3 regions of the Streptomyces sp. NPDC001027 genome follow, and region 3 is predicted to be linked to each of the others. Evidence: riboswitches for the same ligand, from Rfam matches in the RefSeq annotation. Region 3 holds a riboswitch; each other region holds the start of a gene.
What was found. A riboswitch is a leader RNA that binds a small molecule or an ion and turns the genes downstream of it on or off. The one in region 3 is predicted to bind cobalamin.
Positions count from the first base shown of each region.

Region 1: another riboswitch for cobalamin. It lies ahead of ABT300_RS38735 (ribonucleoside-diphosphate reductase subunit alpha); the one in region 3 lies ahead of ABT300_RS41040 (ABC transporter substrate-binding protein).
Region 2: another riboswitch for cobalamin. It lies ahead of cobN (cobaltochelatase subunit CobN); the one in region 3 lies ahead of ABT300_RS41040 (ABC transporter substrate-binding protein).

Region 1 is NZ_JBEPBI010000303.1:1,409-7,166, forward strand. Features, by position in the region: gene ABT300_RS38735 (ribonucleoside-diphosphate reductase subunit alpha) at 1-2,200, opposite strand, end outside; cobalamin riboswitch at 2,326-2,461, opposite strand; gene ABT300_RS38740 (GNAT family N-acetyltransferase) at 2,514-3,020, opposite strand; gene ABT300_RS38745 (NACHT domain-containing protein) at 3,163-5,758, shown strand, end outside.
Region 2 is NZ_JBEPBI010000346.1:545-6,302, reverse strand. Features, by position in the region: gene cobN (cobaltochelatase subunit CobN) at 27-3,623, opposite strand; cobalamin riboswitch at 3,658-3,809, opposite strand; gene cobG (precorrin-3B synthase) at 3,855-5,141, shown strand; gene ABT300_RS40125 (precorrin-8X methylmutase) at 5,138-5,758, shown strand, end outside.
Region 3 is NZ_JBEPBI010000380.1:319-5,140, forward strand. Features, by position in the region: partial or broken gene ABT300_RS41035 (serine/threonine-protein kinase) at 1-929, opposite strand, end outside; cobalamin riboswitch at 1,312-1,437, shown strand; gene ABT300_RS41040 (ABC transporter substrate-binding protein) at 1,528-2,568, shown strand; gene ABT300_RS41045 (FecCD family ABC transporter permease) at 2,565-3,629, shown strand; gene ABT300_RS41050 (ABC transporter ATP-binding protein) at 3,626-4,507, shown strand; partial or broken gene ABT300_RS41055 (histidine phosphatase family protein) at 4,601-4,822, shown strand, end outside.

The DNA.
Region 1 (5,758 bases), on a different contig from region 3:
CGTACATCGAGGAGAGCTTGCCGATCGTCGGCGTCTCCAGGAACAGGTTCAGCGACTGCGCCTGGTCGAGGTACGGGGTGCGGGCGGCGGCCATGTCGATCAGTCCGCGCTGCGGGATCTCCCACGCCGTGCGGTACAGGGCACGCGTCTCGGCCGGGATCCACGCGAAGCCCTGCACCGAGCCGTTCGCCTCGCGCAGCGCCTCACGAGTGCGGGCGTCCCACACGCCGAGCTCCTTGAGCTCCTGCACCAGGTACGAGTTGACCTGGAGGAACTCGCCGGACAGCGTCTCGCGCTTGAACAGGTTCGACACCTGCGGCTCGATGCACTCGTACACGCCCGCGATGGAGGCGATGGTGGCGGTGGGCGCGATGGCGAGCAGCAGGGAGTTGCGCAGCCCCGTCGAGGCGATCCGCTCGCGCAGCGCCGCCCAGCGCTCGGGCCAGGCGAACTCGACGCCGTAGTGGTCCGGGTGCAGCACGCCCCTGGCCGTGCGGGTCTTCTCCCAGGCCGGCAGCGGGCCGCTCCGCTCGGCGAGGTCCGCGGAGGCCTCGTAGGCGGCGAGCATCACGCGCTCGGCGATGCGGGTGGACAGCGCCTTGGCCTCGGGCGAGTCGAAGGGCAGCCGCAGCTTGAAGAAGACGTCCTGGAGGCCCATCGCGCCCAGCCCGACCGGACGCCAGCGCGCGTTGGAGCGGCCCGCCTGCTCGGTCGGGTAGAAGTTGACGTCGACGACGCGGTCCAGGAACGTGACCGCGGTGCGGACCGTCTCGTCCAGCCGCTCCCAGTCGATGTCGCCGTTCGTCGTGTCGACGAACGCGCCCAGGTTCACCGAGCCCAGGTTGCACACCGCGGTCTCGCCGTCGTCCGTGACCTCCAGGATCTCCGTGCAGAGATTGGAGGAGTGCACGACATGGCCCGGCTCGGCCGTCTGGTTGGCGGTGCGGTTGGCCGCGTCCTTGAACGTCATCCAGCCGTTGCCGGTCTGCGCGAGCGTGCGCATCATGCGGCCGTACAGGTCGCGGGCCTGGATGGTCTTCTTGGCCAGACCGGCGGCCTCGGCCCTGCGGTAGGCCGCGTCGAACTCGTCGCCCCACAGATCGACCAGCTCGGGCACGTCGGCCGGGGAGAACAGCGACCACGGCTCGTCGGCGTTGACCCGGCGCATGAACTCGTCCGGGATCCAGTGCGCGAGGTTCAGGTTGTGCGTACGCCGGGCGTCCTCGCCGGTGTTGTCCCGCAGCTCCAGGAACTCCTCGATGTCGGAGTGCCAGGTCTCCAGGTAGACCGCCGCCGCGCCCTTGCGCCGGCCGCCCTGGTTCACGGCGGCGACCGAGGCGTCCAGGGTCTTGAGGAACGGCACGATGCCGTTGGAGTGCCCGTTGGTGCCGCGGATCAGCGAACCCCGGCTGCGGATGCGGGAGTACGACAGACCGATGCCGCCGGCGTGCTTCGACAGCCGGGCCACCTGGTGGTAGCGGTCGTAGATGGAGTCCAGCTCGTCCAGCGGGGAGTCGAGGAGGTAGCAGGACGACATCTGCGGGTGCCGGGTGCCGGAGTTGAAGAGCGTGGGCGAGGACGGGAGGTAGTCCAGCCGGCTCATCAGCCGGTACAGCGCGGCGACCTCGTCCAGGGCGCGGGACGTGTCGTCCTCCGCCAGACCGGCGGCGACGCGCAGCAGGAAGTGCTGGGGCGTCTCGACGACCTTGCGGGTGATCGGGTGCCGCAGCAGGTAGCGGCTGTGCAGGGTGCGCAGTCCGAAGTAGCCGAAGCGGTCGTCGGCGGCGGAGTCGATCAGCGCGTCGAGCCGGGCCGCGTGCACGCGCACGAACTCGGCGGTGCGGTCCGCGATCAGGCCCTCGCGGCGCCCGACGGCGATCGACTCGGTGAACGACGTGACGCCCTGGGAGGCGGCCTCCTCGACGATGCCGATCGTCAGCAGGCGGGCCGCCAGCTTCGAGTAGGCGGGGTCCTCGGAGATCAGGCCCGCGGCCGCCTCCGTGGCCAGCTCGCGCAGCTCCGCGGTGATCTCGGAGGCAGTCCGCGCAGACCGGCCGCGCAGCGCGGCGGCCGCGACCCGGCCGGGGTCGGCGTCGGGCAGGTCGGCGGTCAGCTCGGTCAGGGTCCGCAGCAACGCGGTACCGGGACCGTCGGTCTGCAGCTCGGTGACTGAGGCCGGTTCGGCTGGCGCGATGGTCACGTGGGGGCTCTCCCTCGCTCGGCAAGGGGCCTGGCGGAGGGCAGGGGGCAGCACACGAGCGCGCGGGGGCGTCGCGTCCACCGGCCCACTCCACGAGGCCCGGACGTCAGGGCACCCGGACCGGACGGCCGGGCGCGCTGTCGACAGGACCTCGGACTGAACAGGCGTGCCCATACGGGTAGGGATGCACGCGAGTACACCGTTGCGGGACAGTTCCGGATTCGCACCGGATTCCCCTGCAGCGACAGCGAGCATGAGCATACATCTTGTGTTCACCCGTCACGCCACCCCCAGATGTTGTGTCGGGATGGTTTCAGAGGGTCAACTCATAGGTGAGGAGAGTGAGGTCGTCCAGGTGCGGCACGGGATTCCAGTCCCGCTCGGGTGTGCGGACGAAGCCGAGACGTTCGTAGATGCGGTGTGCGGTGTGCATGCTGCGCTGGCTCGACAGGACGACGGCCGTGCAGCCCTCCGTGGCCCGCGCCCGTTCCAGGCAGGCCCGCACGAGCGCCTCGCCGGCGCCCCGGCCGCGGGCCGCGTGCGCGACCGCGAGCGCACGGATCTCGGCCTCACCGGGCCGCGCGATGTCGGCGACCGGGCCGGGACCGGCCACGAAGGTGACGCCGCCGAGGAGCCGGTCGCCGTCCACGGCCACCAGCACCTCGGCGGCGGCCGCCCGCGCGGCGACGTCCTTCAGCACCGGCAGATACGCGTCCTCCTCACCGAAGTCGAGGAGCCCGTCCTGGAGATAGGCCTGCGCGGTGATGTCACCGAGGGCCCGGTACTCGCCGGGCGCGGCCCGCCGTATCGCGATGTCCATGGCCCCGAGTCTGCCGGACGCCCGGGTTGCGCAGGCCGTCGGGAGTGATTCCATGGAAGGAGCCGTCGGCGCCGCGTCGATCCTCTGCCCCGCGGGTCCTCCGTACCGGGGAATCCGTCCCGGAACGCGCAAGGAGAACGCCATGACGAGGGTCGTCCGCCATCCGCCCGGCAAGGAGCGACCGCGCGACGCGCCGATGGCCACCCTGCCCTTCCGGCGCGCGGGAACCAGCTTCGGACGCGGCCTCGTCGGCCGCTGGCACTCCCTGACGATCCGTCTGGAGGCCCGTCGCGGCGTCGCCCGCCCCAAGAAATGGCGCCGATGGCTCTCGTACGCCAACGTCACCCGGGCGATCTGGCTGGTCGCCGTGCTCGCGGTGCTCGCCTGGGTGGGGGAGGGCGTGTTCATCCTCGTCACCCACGACACGACCGGCTTCGAGAAGTGGCGTCAGCAGAACCAGGGCTTCGAGATCGTCTCCCGGTTCGTCGGACCGGTCCTCGCCGCCTCGATCGCCGCCGCCCTCTTCCTGTTCTGGTGGTACCGCTGGACCAAGCGGCGCTACCTCACCAAGGCGCTGCGCGATCCGCGCCGGCTGGTGCCCACCGCCGGATACGACACCCGCGAGATCGTCGGCCGGGAGGACATCGCCCAGGTCATCGCCGAGCGGCTGCGGGAGCGCGACACCCGGCGGCCGTATCTGCTCGTCGGCGGCGTCGGCGCGGGGAAGACCGCCGTCCTCGTCCGGCTCACCGAACTCCTGGCCCGCCAGAACGCCGTACCGGTGCCGATCAGGCTGCGCGACGCGACGGACGGCGCCGACCTCAACTTCGAGCATCTGGCCAGGCAGCGGTTCGCCCAGGAGGCGCCCAAGGGCGTTCTGGCCCGCAGCAAGACCGACCGGGTGTGGCAGCAACTCCTCGCCGACGACAAGCCGGTCGTCCTCGCCGACGGCCTGGAGGAGGCCCTGCTCGACGACGGCCGGCAGCAGAACCGGGACAACGTCATCCGGCGGGCCATCGAGCGCGCCCGCGAGGAGAAGCTGCCCCTGGTCATCGCCTCCCGGCCGCACAGCCCGCTGGAGACCACCTCCGCCGCGATCGTGGTGCTCGAACCGCTCAGCGAGGAGGCGGCGCTGCGTTTCGTCGAGGCGGACGTGCCGGAGACCGACGAGCGCCGGGTGGACTGGATCGTCGAGACGGCGGAGGTGACCGAGTCGCCGGTCTACCTGCAGATCGCCCGCGAACTCCACCGGCGGGGACTGCTGGAGCACGACCGCCCCGAGGACGACCCGCCGAGCGTCCTCACCCGCAGCCGCGACCGCGCCGCCCTGCGGCTCTGGCTGCTGGAGACGTGGGCCGAGGGGCTGTGCGAGGGGAAGCTGCGTGAGGACGTCGCGCTGACCCCCGACGAACGCCGCGACACCCTCGAAGTGGTCTGCGCGCTGGCCTGCGTCGGACTGCTCCAGGACACGCTGGAGGTCGGCTTCGCGGAGCTGCTCGACCCGGACGTCCTGCACCCCGGCCCGGCCCGGCGCGCCCGGGTCCGGGCCGAGCGCCTGTTCGCCGGCCGCGGCTTCGACCAGTACGGCAAGCGCGACCACACGCTGTCCGACTGGGACCGGCAACAGATCTGGGACACGCTGTGCGAGCGTCTCGGCGAACCGGAGCGCAGACGGCTGCGCGAGGGCAACATGGACCAGTGCCATGCCGTCCTCGCCCGCTTCGCCGCCCACGCGAGCAGGCTCAGACTGGTGGAGGGCCTCGAGCACAGGGTCCGTTTCCCGCACAGCATCGTCCAGGCCTACTTCGGCAGTCGCGTGCTGAGCCACCTCGGGGAGCGGGGCGCCGGGGACCTCACGGAGCAGGCGCTGCAGCCGCCCGGACCCAGCCGTGAACTGCTCATCGCACTCGTCCTGATGTCCCGGCGGCGGGCGGCGGACCCTTTGGACCGCAGGCGCGGCGTGCGGGCCGAGGTGCGCAAGGAGATCGCGGAGCGGATCCGGCGCGCCCCCGTGCGGGGCCGCCCGCTCGCCTCCCGGCTGTGCGCCGCCGCGGGCCGGCGCACCGACGACCCCAAGGCCCTGGACCTCTATGCGGCCGCCCTGGAGATCGAGAGCGCCGAGGCCGACCCGAGGCACCTGGGCGACATCGTGCGGGCGGTGCGCCGGCACTGGCCCGGGATCAAGGGCGACCGGCGCACCCTGAGGGACGCCAAGCACAGGGTCCTCAAACAGCTGGGAGCCGCGTTGCGGGCGGTCTCCGACCGGATCGACACCACCCCGCTGTACTGGGAGCTCTTCCAACTGGCCGTCCGGGAGCCCTCCTACTCCATCCGCCTGGTCGTCGCCCAGGAGTTCGGCACCGGCGGCAACGCGGCGTTCGCGGTGATCCGCGAGCGGGTCGGCCTGAACAGCGACCCCGTCCAGGAGTACAACGACCGGCTCGACAGGCTGAGGGCCTGGAAGAGACGGGAGTACGAGACATGGGCCGCGCGGATGGGACGGGCACGGGCGGTCCGCGCGGCTCCGGGAGGCGCGCCCGAGGAGGACGTCGGGCGGCTCCAGGAGGACCGCAAGGAGCTGAACCGGCGCTACCGGCAGCAACGGGTCGATCTCTTCCGGGAGTTCGTGATGCGGGCCTGGATGCTCCCGATGCTCCTCGGCTCCGTCGACGAGGCCCATCGCGACGAGGCCCGGGAACGCCTCACCAAATGGCTGCGCCACCTCGACCCGAAGTTCA
Region 2 (5,758 bases), on a different contig from region 3:
GCCGGCGCACCGGTCGGACCGGCCGGTCAGTCGTCGCCCTCGAGGTCGCCCTCCGTCTCCAGGTACACCTGTCGCAGTCGCTCCAGCACCGCCGGATCGGGCTTCGCCCACATGCCGCGCGACTGCGCCTCCAGCAGCCGCTCGGCGATGCCGTGCAGCGCCCACGGGTTGGCCTGCTGGAGGAACTCGCGGTTCGCCGGGTCCAGGACGTAGGTCTCGGTGAGCTTGTCGTACATCCAGTCGGCGACCACGCCGGTGGTGGCGTCGTAGCCGAACAGGTAGTCCACGGTGGCGGCGAGTTCGAAGGCGCCCTTGTAGCCGTGGCGCCGCATCGCCTCGATCCACTTGGGGTTGACGACCCGGGCGCGGAAGACGCGGGAGGTCTCCTCGACGAGGGTGCGGGTGCGGACCGTCTCGGGGCGGGTCGAGTCGCCGATGTACGCCTCCGGGGCGGTGCCGCGCAGGGCCCGGACGGTGGCGACCATGCCGCCGTGGTACTGGAAGTAGTCGTCGGAGTCGGCGATGTCGTGTTCGCGGGTGTCGGTGTTCTTCGCGGCGACCGCGATCCGCCGGTAGGCCGTCTCCATCTCCTCGCGGGCCGGACGGCCGTCCAGTTCGCGGCCGTAGGCGTAGCCGCCCCACACCGTGTAGACCTCGGCGAGGTCGGCGTCGGTGCGCCAGTCGCGGGAGTCGATGAGCTGGAGCAGACCGGCGCCGTAGGTGCCCGGGCGGGAGCCGAAGATGCGGGTGGTGGCGCGGCGTTCGTCGCCGTGCGCCGCCAGGTCTGCGCCGACGTGCGCGCGCACGTGGTTGACCTCGGCCGGCTCGTCGAGCGAGGCCGCGAGGCGGACGGCGTCGTCCAGCAGGCCGATCGTGTGCGGGAAGGCGTCCCGGAAGAAGCCCGAGATGCGCAGGGTGACGTCGATGCGCGGGCGGCCCAGCTCCTCGTACGGGACGGCCTCCACACCGGTCACCCGGCGCGAGGCGTCGTCCCAGACGGGGCGGACGCCGAGCAGCGCGAGGGCCTCGGCCACGTCGTCGCCGGCCGTGCGCATGGCGCTGGTGCCCCACAGCGACAGGCCGACGGAGGTGGGCCACTCGCCGTTGTCGGCGCGGTAGCGCTCCAGGAGCGAGTCGGCGAGGGCCTGCCCGGTCTCCCAGGCGAGGCGGGAAGGGACGGCCTTGGGGTCCACGGAGTAGAAGTTGCGGCCGGTCGGCAGGACGTTGACCAGGCCCCGCAGCGGGGAGCCGGACGGGCCGGCCGGGACGAATCCGCCGTTCAGTGCGTGGACGACGTGGTGGAGTTCGGCGGTGGTCGCGGCGAGGCGCGGGACGACCTCGCGGGCGGCGAACTCCAGGATGGCGGTGACCTGTTCGCCGTGCTCGTCGGGCACGGAGTCCGGGTCCCAGCCCAGCTCCTCCATCCGCTCGACCAGGGCGCGGGCCTTGGCCTCCGCCTCGTCGGCGGTGACCCGGGTCGCGGCCGACTCGTCGAGGCCGAGCGCCTCGCGCAGACCGGGCAGGGCCGTGGCGCCGCCCCAGATCTGGCGGGCGCGCAGGATCGCGAGGACGAGGTTGACGCGGTCGGCGTCGGCCGGCGGGTTGCCGAGGACGTGCAGGCCGTCGCGGATCTGGGCGTCCTTGACCTCACAGAGCCAGCCGTCGACGTGCAGCAGGAAGTCGTCGAAGCCGTCGTCGTCCGGGCGGTCGGCGAGGCCGAGGTCGTGGTCGAGCCTGGCGGCCTGGATGAGGGTCCAGATCTGGGCGCGGATCGCCGGCAGCTTCGCCGGGTCCATGGAGGAGATCTGGGCGTACTCGTCGAGGAGTTGCTCCAGCCGCGCGATGTCGCCGTAGGAGTCGGCGCGGGCCATCGGCGGGACGAGGTGGTCGACGAGGGTGGCGTGCGCGCGGCGCTTGGCCTGGGTGCCCTCGCCCGGGTCGTTGACCAGGAAGGGGTAGACCAGGGGGAGGTCGCCGAGGGCGGCGTCGGGACCGCAGGCGGCGGACAGGCCGGCGTTCTTGCCGGGCAGCCACTCCAGGTTGCCGTGCTTGCCGAGGTGGATCATCGCGTCCGCGCCGAAGCCGCCGTCCTCGGCCCGCGCGGCGATCCAGCGGTAGGCGGCCAGGTAGTGGTGCGAGGGCGGCAGGTCCGGGTCGTGGTAGATGGCGATCGGGTTCTCGCCGAAGCCGCGCGGGGGCTGGATCAGGATCAGCAGGTTGCCGAAGCGCAGCGCGGCGAGGACGATGTCGCCCTCCGGGTTGCGGCTGCGGTCGACGAACATCTCGCCGGGCGGCGGGCCCCAGTGCTCCTCGACGGCCGAGCGCAGCTCCTCGGGCAGGGCGGCGAACCAGCGGCGGTAGTCGGCCGCCGGGATCCGCACCGGGTTGCGCGCCAACTGCTCCTCGGTGAGCCAGCCCTGGTCGTGGCCGCCCGCCTCGATGAGCGCCCGGATCAGCTCGTCGCCGTCGCCGGAGGCCAGCCCCGGCACCTCGGCGTCCGTCCCGAAGTCGTAGCCCTCCTCGCGCAGCCGGCGCAGCAGGGCGACCGCGCTGGCGGGGGTGTCCAGGCCGACCGCGTTGCCGATGCGGGAGTGCTTGGTGGGGTAGGCGGAGAGCACCAGCGCGAGACGCTTGTCGGCGGGCGGGACATGGCGCAGCCGGGCGTGGCGTACGGCGATGCCGGCGACGCGGGCGGCCCGCTCCGGGTCGGCGACATAGGCGGGCAGGCCGTCGGCGTCGATCTCCTTGAAGGAGAACGGGACGGTGATCAGCCGGCCGTCGAACTCCGGGACGGCGATCTGTCCTGCCGCGTCCAGCGGGGAGACGCCCTCGTCGCTCGTCTCCCAGTCGGTCCGCGAGGAGGTCAGGCACAGCGCCTGGAGGATCGGGACGTCCAGGGAGGTCAGCGCGCCCGCGTCCCACGACTCGTCGTCGCCGCCCGCCGAGGCGTCGGCGGGGCGGGTGCCGCCCGCGGCGAGCACCGTGGTGACGATGGCGTCGGCGGCGCGCAGTTCCTCGATCAGCTCCGGCTCGGGGGCGCGCAGGGAGGCGACGTACAGCGGGAGCGGCCGGGCGCCGGACGCCTCGACGGCGTCGCACAGGGCGTGCACGAAGGCGGTGTTGCCGCTCATGTGATGGGCCCGGTAGTAGAGCACGGCGACGGTCGGGGCCCCGGGGGCGCCGGCCGGCGCCGGCCGCTCCAGCGGACCCCAGGTGGGGGCGGACGCCGGGGCGTCGAAGCCGTGGCCGGTGAGCAGGACCGTGTCGGAGAGGAACCGGGCGAGCTGCTCCAGGTTGGCGGGGCCGCCGTGGGCGAGATAGGCGTGGGCCTCGGCGGCGATGCCGACGGGGACCGTGGAGGCGGCCATCAGCTGGGCGTCGGGGGCCTGTTCACCGGTCAGGACGACGACCGGGCGGCCGTCGGCGAGCAGCAGGTCGAGGCCGTCCTGCCAGGCGCGCACCCCGCCGAGGAGGCGTACGACGACGAGGTCGGCGCCGTCGAGGAGCGCGGGGAGGTCGTCGAGGACGAGCCGGGCCGGGTTGGCGAAGCAGTACGGGACCGGGCCGGCGGCGGCTCGGGCGCTCAGCAGGTCGGTGTCGGACGTCGACAGCAGCAGGATCATGGGGCGTCGGCCTTCCTCGGGGTGTCCGCGCCCCGGGCGGTGTCGGACGGCGGGAGTTCCTGACTCACCCGGCTTCTGAGGGCCGGGCTCACAGTGGCGGGACCGCGCCGGATTCGCACCGGGCTTCCTCCCCTGTCGCCGTCGTGGCGATGGCGGACCGGATGATCCACCGCCAGCATAGTAAGGGGCGGGGGAAGAGGGCACAGGCATACCTCCCAGGTGGACGTGGGTATGCTCGCCGCCATGTCCTCGGCTGACCTCCGTCCAACGTCCCAGGCCACAGCGGTCTCACGGGACCGCGGTGACGCCTGCCCCGGGGCTTTGCGGCTGCACGCGGCGGACGACGGGGCGCTGGCCCGGGTCCGGGTGCCGGGCGGGGTGCTGAGCGTCCGTCAGGCCGAGGCGCTGGGCGAGGCGGCCGGGCGGCTGGGCGACGGGGAGATCCATCTGACCTCGCGCGGCAACGTGCAGCTGCGGGGCCTCGCGGACGGCTGCGGCGCGGAGCTCGCCGACCTGCTGGCGGCGGCCGGGCTGCTGCCCTCCCCCGGACACGAGCGGGTGCGCAACATCGTCGCCTCGCCGCTGTCCGGCCTCGACGGACGCGGCCTGCGCGATGTCCGGCCCTGGCTGTCGGAGCTCGACGCGGCGCTGTGCGCGAGCGGGCCGGCGCGGGAGTTGTCGGGCCGGTTCCTGTTCGCCCTGGACGACGGGCGCGGGGACGTGGCCGGGCTCGGCGCCGACGTGACGCTGCGGGCGACCGGCGACGGTGCGGTGCTCGCTCCGGGTGCGGTGCGGGTGTCCGCGCGGGACGCGCCACGGGCGGCGCTGCTGGCGGCCGAGACGTTCCTGCGGGCCGTCCGGGAGTCCGGCGGCGGAGTCTGGCGGGTGGCCGAACTCACCCTGCCCGAGGGCGTGCTGGCCGAGCGGGTCCGCCGCCGCCTGGCCGCCGAAGGCATCGGCGGGTCGTCCCTGACGGAGGTCGCCCCCGTCCCCGACGCGCAGGGGCCCGCGCCCGGCGTCGTCGGCGACGCCCTGTCCGCGCACGTGCCCCTCGGGCGGCTCTCCGCCCGCCAGTGGCGGGAGTTGACGCGGGTCGCCGAGACCGAGCTGCGGCTGACCCCGTGGCGCGGAGTCGTCGTCCCCGCGCCGGGCCGGGACCCTCGGCAGCGGGCCGAGTCCCTCGCGCGGCTCGCCGCCGCCGGACTCGTCACCGATCCGGACTCGCCGTGGCCGCGCGTCGGCGCGTGCGTCGGGCGGCCCGGGTGTGGCAAATCCCACGCCGACGTCCGGGCCGACGCGGCCGACACTGTCGACGCGGCCGGCGCCTGCCCCCTCCCGCTGTACTGGTCCGGCTGCGAACGGCGTTGCGGACACCCACACGGCGACCGGATCGACGTGGTCGCCTCCGCGGACGGCGGCTACCGGCTGACCGCCGTGCGGTCGGGCCGTCCGACGGGCGCCGCAGCGATGACCGACCCCGACCACCTCGCCGCCGCCCTGGCGGCGATCACCTCATGAGCCGTACCACCATCGAGAGCAGCGAGACGAACACCGTGAGCAGCTACGACTACGAGAAGGACGGTGCGGTCATCTACCGCCGGTCCTTCGCCACCATCCGCGCGGAGTCCGACCTCGAAGGACTGCCCGCCGACGTCAGCCAGGTCGCGGTCCGGATGATCCACGCCTGCGGGATGGTCGACCTCGTACGGGACCTGGCGTACACGCCGTCCGTCGTCGCCCGCGCCCGCGAGGCGCTGCGGGCCGGCGCGCCCGTCTTCACCGATGTGCAGATGGTGGCCAGCGGCGTCACCCGACGGAGGCTGCCCGCCGAGAACGACGTGCTGTGCACGCTGTCCGACCCGAGCGTGCCGGACCTTGCCGCGCGGCTCGGCACCACGCGCACCGCCGCCGCGCTGGAGCTGTGGCGGGACCGGCTCGAGGGCTCGGTGGTCGCCGTCGGCAACGCGCCCACCGCCCTGTTCCGGCTGCTGGAGATGATCGAGGAGGGCGCGCCGCGGCCCGCCGCCGTGATCGGCGCGCCGGTCGGGTTCATCGGCGCGGCCGAGTCCAAGGACGCCCTGGCGGCGAACACGCACGGCCTGGACTACCTGGTGGTGCGCGGGCGCCGTGGCGGC
Region 3 (4,822 bases):
AAGCCTCCGGGCCGCGAGACCGGGTCCGGCGGCACGGGGCGGTCCAGCTCCCGCACGGCCGCCTGGTGGGAGGCGACCATGGCGGCGACGGGCGCCGGCAGCCAGCCGTCCGTCAGCACCTGTTCGGCGCCGCCGGGAGCGCAGGCCGCGGAGAGCCGGTCGGGGTGGATCCTCAGGGCCGGGTCCTTGGCGTGACAGAGGCTGATGATCTTGTCCAGCGGTTCGGGCACCAGGCTCAGGTCGGGCGATCCGTGCGCCACCTGGTAGAGCAGCGCAGCGCCCACCGCCCCGCCGAACGGCGAGCGCCCGGACGCGGCGAACGCGAGCACCGACCCGAGGCAGAAGACGTCGCCCTCCGGGCCCATCGGATCGCCGGTGGCCTGCTCCGGGCACATGTAGTCGAGAGAGCCGAACAGGGTGCCGGAACCGGTGAGTTCATAGCCGTCGCGGGCGCGCACGATGCCGAAGTCGATGACCCGCGGGCCGTCCGCCGCGAGCAGCACGTTGGACGGTTTGAGGTCACGGTGCACGAGCCCTTCGGCGTGCACGGCGGTCAACGCCTCGGCCACGCCCGCGCCCAGTGCGAGCACCGTCTCCACCGGCAGCGGCCCGTGCGCGGCGACCGCCTCGGCCAGGGTGGGGCCGGGCACATGGTCGGTGGCGAGCCAGGGCGTCTCGTCGTCCGGAGCGGCGTCCACCACGTGCGCCGTGTAGGGGCCGCCGACCGCCGCCGCGGCCGCCACCTCCCGCCGGAAACGGATGCGGAAGTTGTCGTCGTCCGCCATCTCCGGACGGATCACCTTGACGGCGACGACGCGGCCGGCCCACGACCGCGCGAGATAGACCCGGCCCATGCCGCCCGCACCGAGCCGGGCCAGGAGCCGATACGGCCCGAGTTGCTCGGGGTCTTCTGGACGCAGTGGCTGCATGCCCTCGGCCGCCTGTTCTCGGTGGTGACGGGCTGAGATCCCGCCCAGGCTGCGGGGAAGGCCCGGTGGGGTCCGGACCACAGACTAGGCGCTGGAACGGCGGGCGGGAGCACGTCCTCACATGCGGGTTCACCCACCTCGAAGTAAGTGCCTGGCCGTCTTCCGCTTCCGCAGCGTTCATATGACGTCCGGTCAGAGATCGGGTGACACGTGCTTTCCCTGCGGGAACAGTGCGCGATGAGCAACAAGTGCACGATGAAAGCACATACCGGGCCGAAGACCTCCGATGTGCCGAAGGTCACCCCCGTCGGGGCCCTCGACGCCTGTGGTAGCTTGCCGAGGCCAGTCGTACTCGTGCGCGCCCCCGGGGCGCGCGGGGGTCAGGGAATCCGGTGGGAATCCGGAGCTGACGCGCAGCGGTAAGGGCGACGGGCGGGGCTTTCGGCCACTGGACGCGCATGCGCTCCGGGAAGGCGCCTCGCCCGGGTGACCCCGAGTCCGAAGACCTGCTGGCGGCCTCCGGTGTCGCAGACCGGCCGGAGGAGCGCACCGTACGACCGGGCTTCGCGCTTGAGCCCTCGACGCCGAAGGAAACTCCGTGCCGTTCGCACGTCCCGTCGCTCCTGCCGTCCTGTTCCTGGCAGGAGCCCTCCTGGCGACCGGCTGCGGCGGCTCCGCCGCCTCCTCCGACGGTCCCGCCGACAGCCACGCGGCCGGCCGGCCGGTCACGCTCGACAACTGCGGACAGCGGGTCCGGATCGACACGCCCCCTCGGCGGGCGGTCTCCCTCAACCAGGGCACGACGGAGATCATGCTCTCCCTCGGGCTCGCGGACCGGATGGCGGGTACCGCCACCTGGACCGACCCGCTGCCCAGGAGCCTCGAGAAGGCCGATGCCCGGGTGAGGCGGCTGGCCGACGACGCGCCTTCCTTCGAGAAGGTCCTGGACGCCGAACCCGACTTCGTGGCCGCCTCGTTCGCCTCCACGCTCGGCAAGGGCGGAGTGGCCACGCGTGCCCAGTTCGACAAGCTCGGGATCCCGACCTATCTCTCCCCCTCCGACTGCACGGGCAAGGACAACAGCGGCGGCGGCGACGGCGTCCGCACGAAGCCGCTGACCATGGAGGCGGTCTACGGCGAAGTACGCGACCTGGCCCGGGTGTTCGGCGTCGAGAAACGGGGCGAGGAACTGGTGGCCGACCTCAAGTCCCGGGTGGCCAGGGCCGCTTCGGGACTCGATGCCAAGAACGTCACACTCCTCTACTGGTTCGCCAACTCCCAGTCCCCCTACCTGGCCGGCTGCTGCGGCGCCCCCGGCGTCATCACCCGCGAACTCGGCGCGAAGAACGTCTTCGACGACACCGAACAGGAGTGGCCGCAGGTCAACTGGGAGACCGTCGCCGACCGCGACCCGGACGTCCTCGTGATCGGCGATCTGACCCGCAGGCAGCAGACGGCCGAGACCGCGGCCAAGAAGATCGCGTTCCTGGAGTCCGACCCGGTCACCCGGAACATGACCGCGGTGCGCGAGAAGCGGTACGTCCTGCTGTCCGGGCAGGCGATGAACCCGACCGTGCGCACCGTCGAGGGCGTGGAGAAGGTCGCGGCGGCACTGCGCGCGTACGGCCTCGCGCGATGACCGCCGTCGGCCCGGCGGCCGCCGCCGCTCCTGCGGCGGTGGCGGCGCGGGGGCTGCGCCAGGTGCTGCTGTGGGCGGCCGGGCTCGCGCTGCTGTGCGCGTCCGTCGCCGTGGCGATCACCATCGGTCCGGCCGACATCGCGGTCCGGGACGTGTTGTCCACGGTGGCCGCCCATCTCGGCCTCGCCGAAACCGGGTTGACGCCGTTGCGGGACGGCATCGTGTGGAATCTGCGGCTGCCGCGCACGCTGCTGGCCGCGGTGTGCGGAGCCGGGCTCGCCGTGTGCGGGGCGGTGATGCAGTCCCTGCTGCGCAACCCGCTCGCCGACCCGTTCGTCCTCGGGATCTCCTCCGGCGCCTCGACCGGCGCGGTCGTGGTGGTCGTGCTCGGCGCGGGCGGCGGGGCCCTGTCGGTGTCCGGGGGCGCGTTCCTCGGTGCGGCGGTCTCCTTCGCGCTGGTGCTGCTGCTCAGTCACACGCTGGGCGGCGCCACGGACCGGGTGGTGCTCGCCGGGGTGGCGGCGATGCAGTTGTTCTCGGCGCTCACCTCGTTCGTCGTCATGACGAGCGCCGACGCCGAGACCACCCGCGGCGTCCTGTTCTGGCTGCTCGGCTCGCTCAGCGGGGCCGGCTGGGCGGACGTGGGGGCGGGCGGGGCGGTGCTGGTCGGGGTGCTGCTGGTGTGCGCGGGGTACGCGACGACGCTGGACGCCTTCGCGTTCGGGCAGGACGCGGCCGCGTCGCTGGGCGTGCACGTGGCCCGCACCCGGCTGGTCCTGCTCTGCGCCACCGCCCTGCTGACGGCCACGCTGGTCAGTTCGGCGGGGGCGATCGGCTTCGTCGGACTCGTGCTCCCGCACGCGGCCCGGGCCCTGACCGGTCCCGGACACACCCGGCTGCTGCCGGCCACCGCCCTGGCGGGGGCGGTCTTCCTGGTGTGGGTGGACACCCTCGCCCGCACCGTCCTGGACCCGCAGGAGGTGCCGGTGGGCGTGGTGACCTCGCTGATCGGCGTCCCGGCGTTCGTCCTCGTGCTGTACCGGACCAGGAGCGCGCGATGACGGGGACCGCCGAGGGCGCCGGCCTGCGCGGCGACCGCCTCGCCTACACGGCGGGCGGTTCGCTGATCCTCGACGGAGTCGGTCTCGCGCTGCGCCCGGGAACCGTCACCGGTCTGCTCGGCCCGAACGGTTCCGGCAAGTCCACGCTGCTGCGGCTGCTCGCGGGCGTCCTCGCCCCCGCCTCGGGCGTGGTCACCCTCGACGGCCGTCCGCTGACGCAGGTCGGGCGGCGGGCGGTCGCCCGGCGGGTCGCCGTCGTCGAGCAACAGGCCGACACACAGGTGGCGTTGAGCGTCCTGGACGTCGTGCGGCTGGGCCGGGTGCCGCTTCGCCGGGCCTGGGGCGCCGCCTCGGCGCAGGACGAGGCCGCGGTCCGTTCCGCGCTGGAGCGGACCGGCCTCGGCGACAAGGCCGGCCGGCTGTGGCACACCCTCTCCGGCGGGGAGCGCCAGCGCGTCCAGATCGCCCGCGCGCTCGCCCAGCAGCCGCGGGAGCTGCTGCTGGACGAGCCCACGAACCACCTCGACATCCAGCACCAGCTCGCGTTGCTGGACCTGATCACCGAACTCGGGCTGACGAGCGTCGTCGCGCTGCACGATCTGAACCTGGCCGCGATGTACTGCGACCGGGTCGTCGTCCTCAAGCAGGGCAGGGCGGTGGCCGCCGGCACACCGCAGGAGGTGCTCACCGAGGCGCTGATCGCCGACGTCTACGGGGTGCGGGCCGTCCTCACCCGCGACGGACCCGACGGCCGCCCGCACATACGCTTCCTGGGCGCCCTGCCCGCCGCGCCGAAGGGGGAGCGCCACGACGGAGAACGACACGACGAGGTCCGGCAGGACGAGGTGCGGCAGGACGAGGTGCGGCAGGACGGCTAGGGCGGGGGCCGGCGGTGCCACGCCCCCGCACTGCCGTGCCCTGTGCGCCGTAGCAACCCCTATGTTCGAGACCGCAGCAGAAGGAGCCGCCCCGTGACCGTCCGTGTCGTGTTCGTCTCGCCCGCGACGAGTTCGTCGCTGCGACAGGCCCGTTTCGACGACGGGGCCTCGATCGACGCCGCCGGGGCGGCGCTCGCCCGCGCCGCGGCCGGATCGCTGCCCGCGGCCGCACGGGTCCTCGTCTCGCCCGGCGTGCGGTGCGGCGAGACGGCTGCGGCCCTTGGTCTCGACGCGCTGGAGACGGCGGAGTTGGCG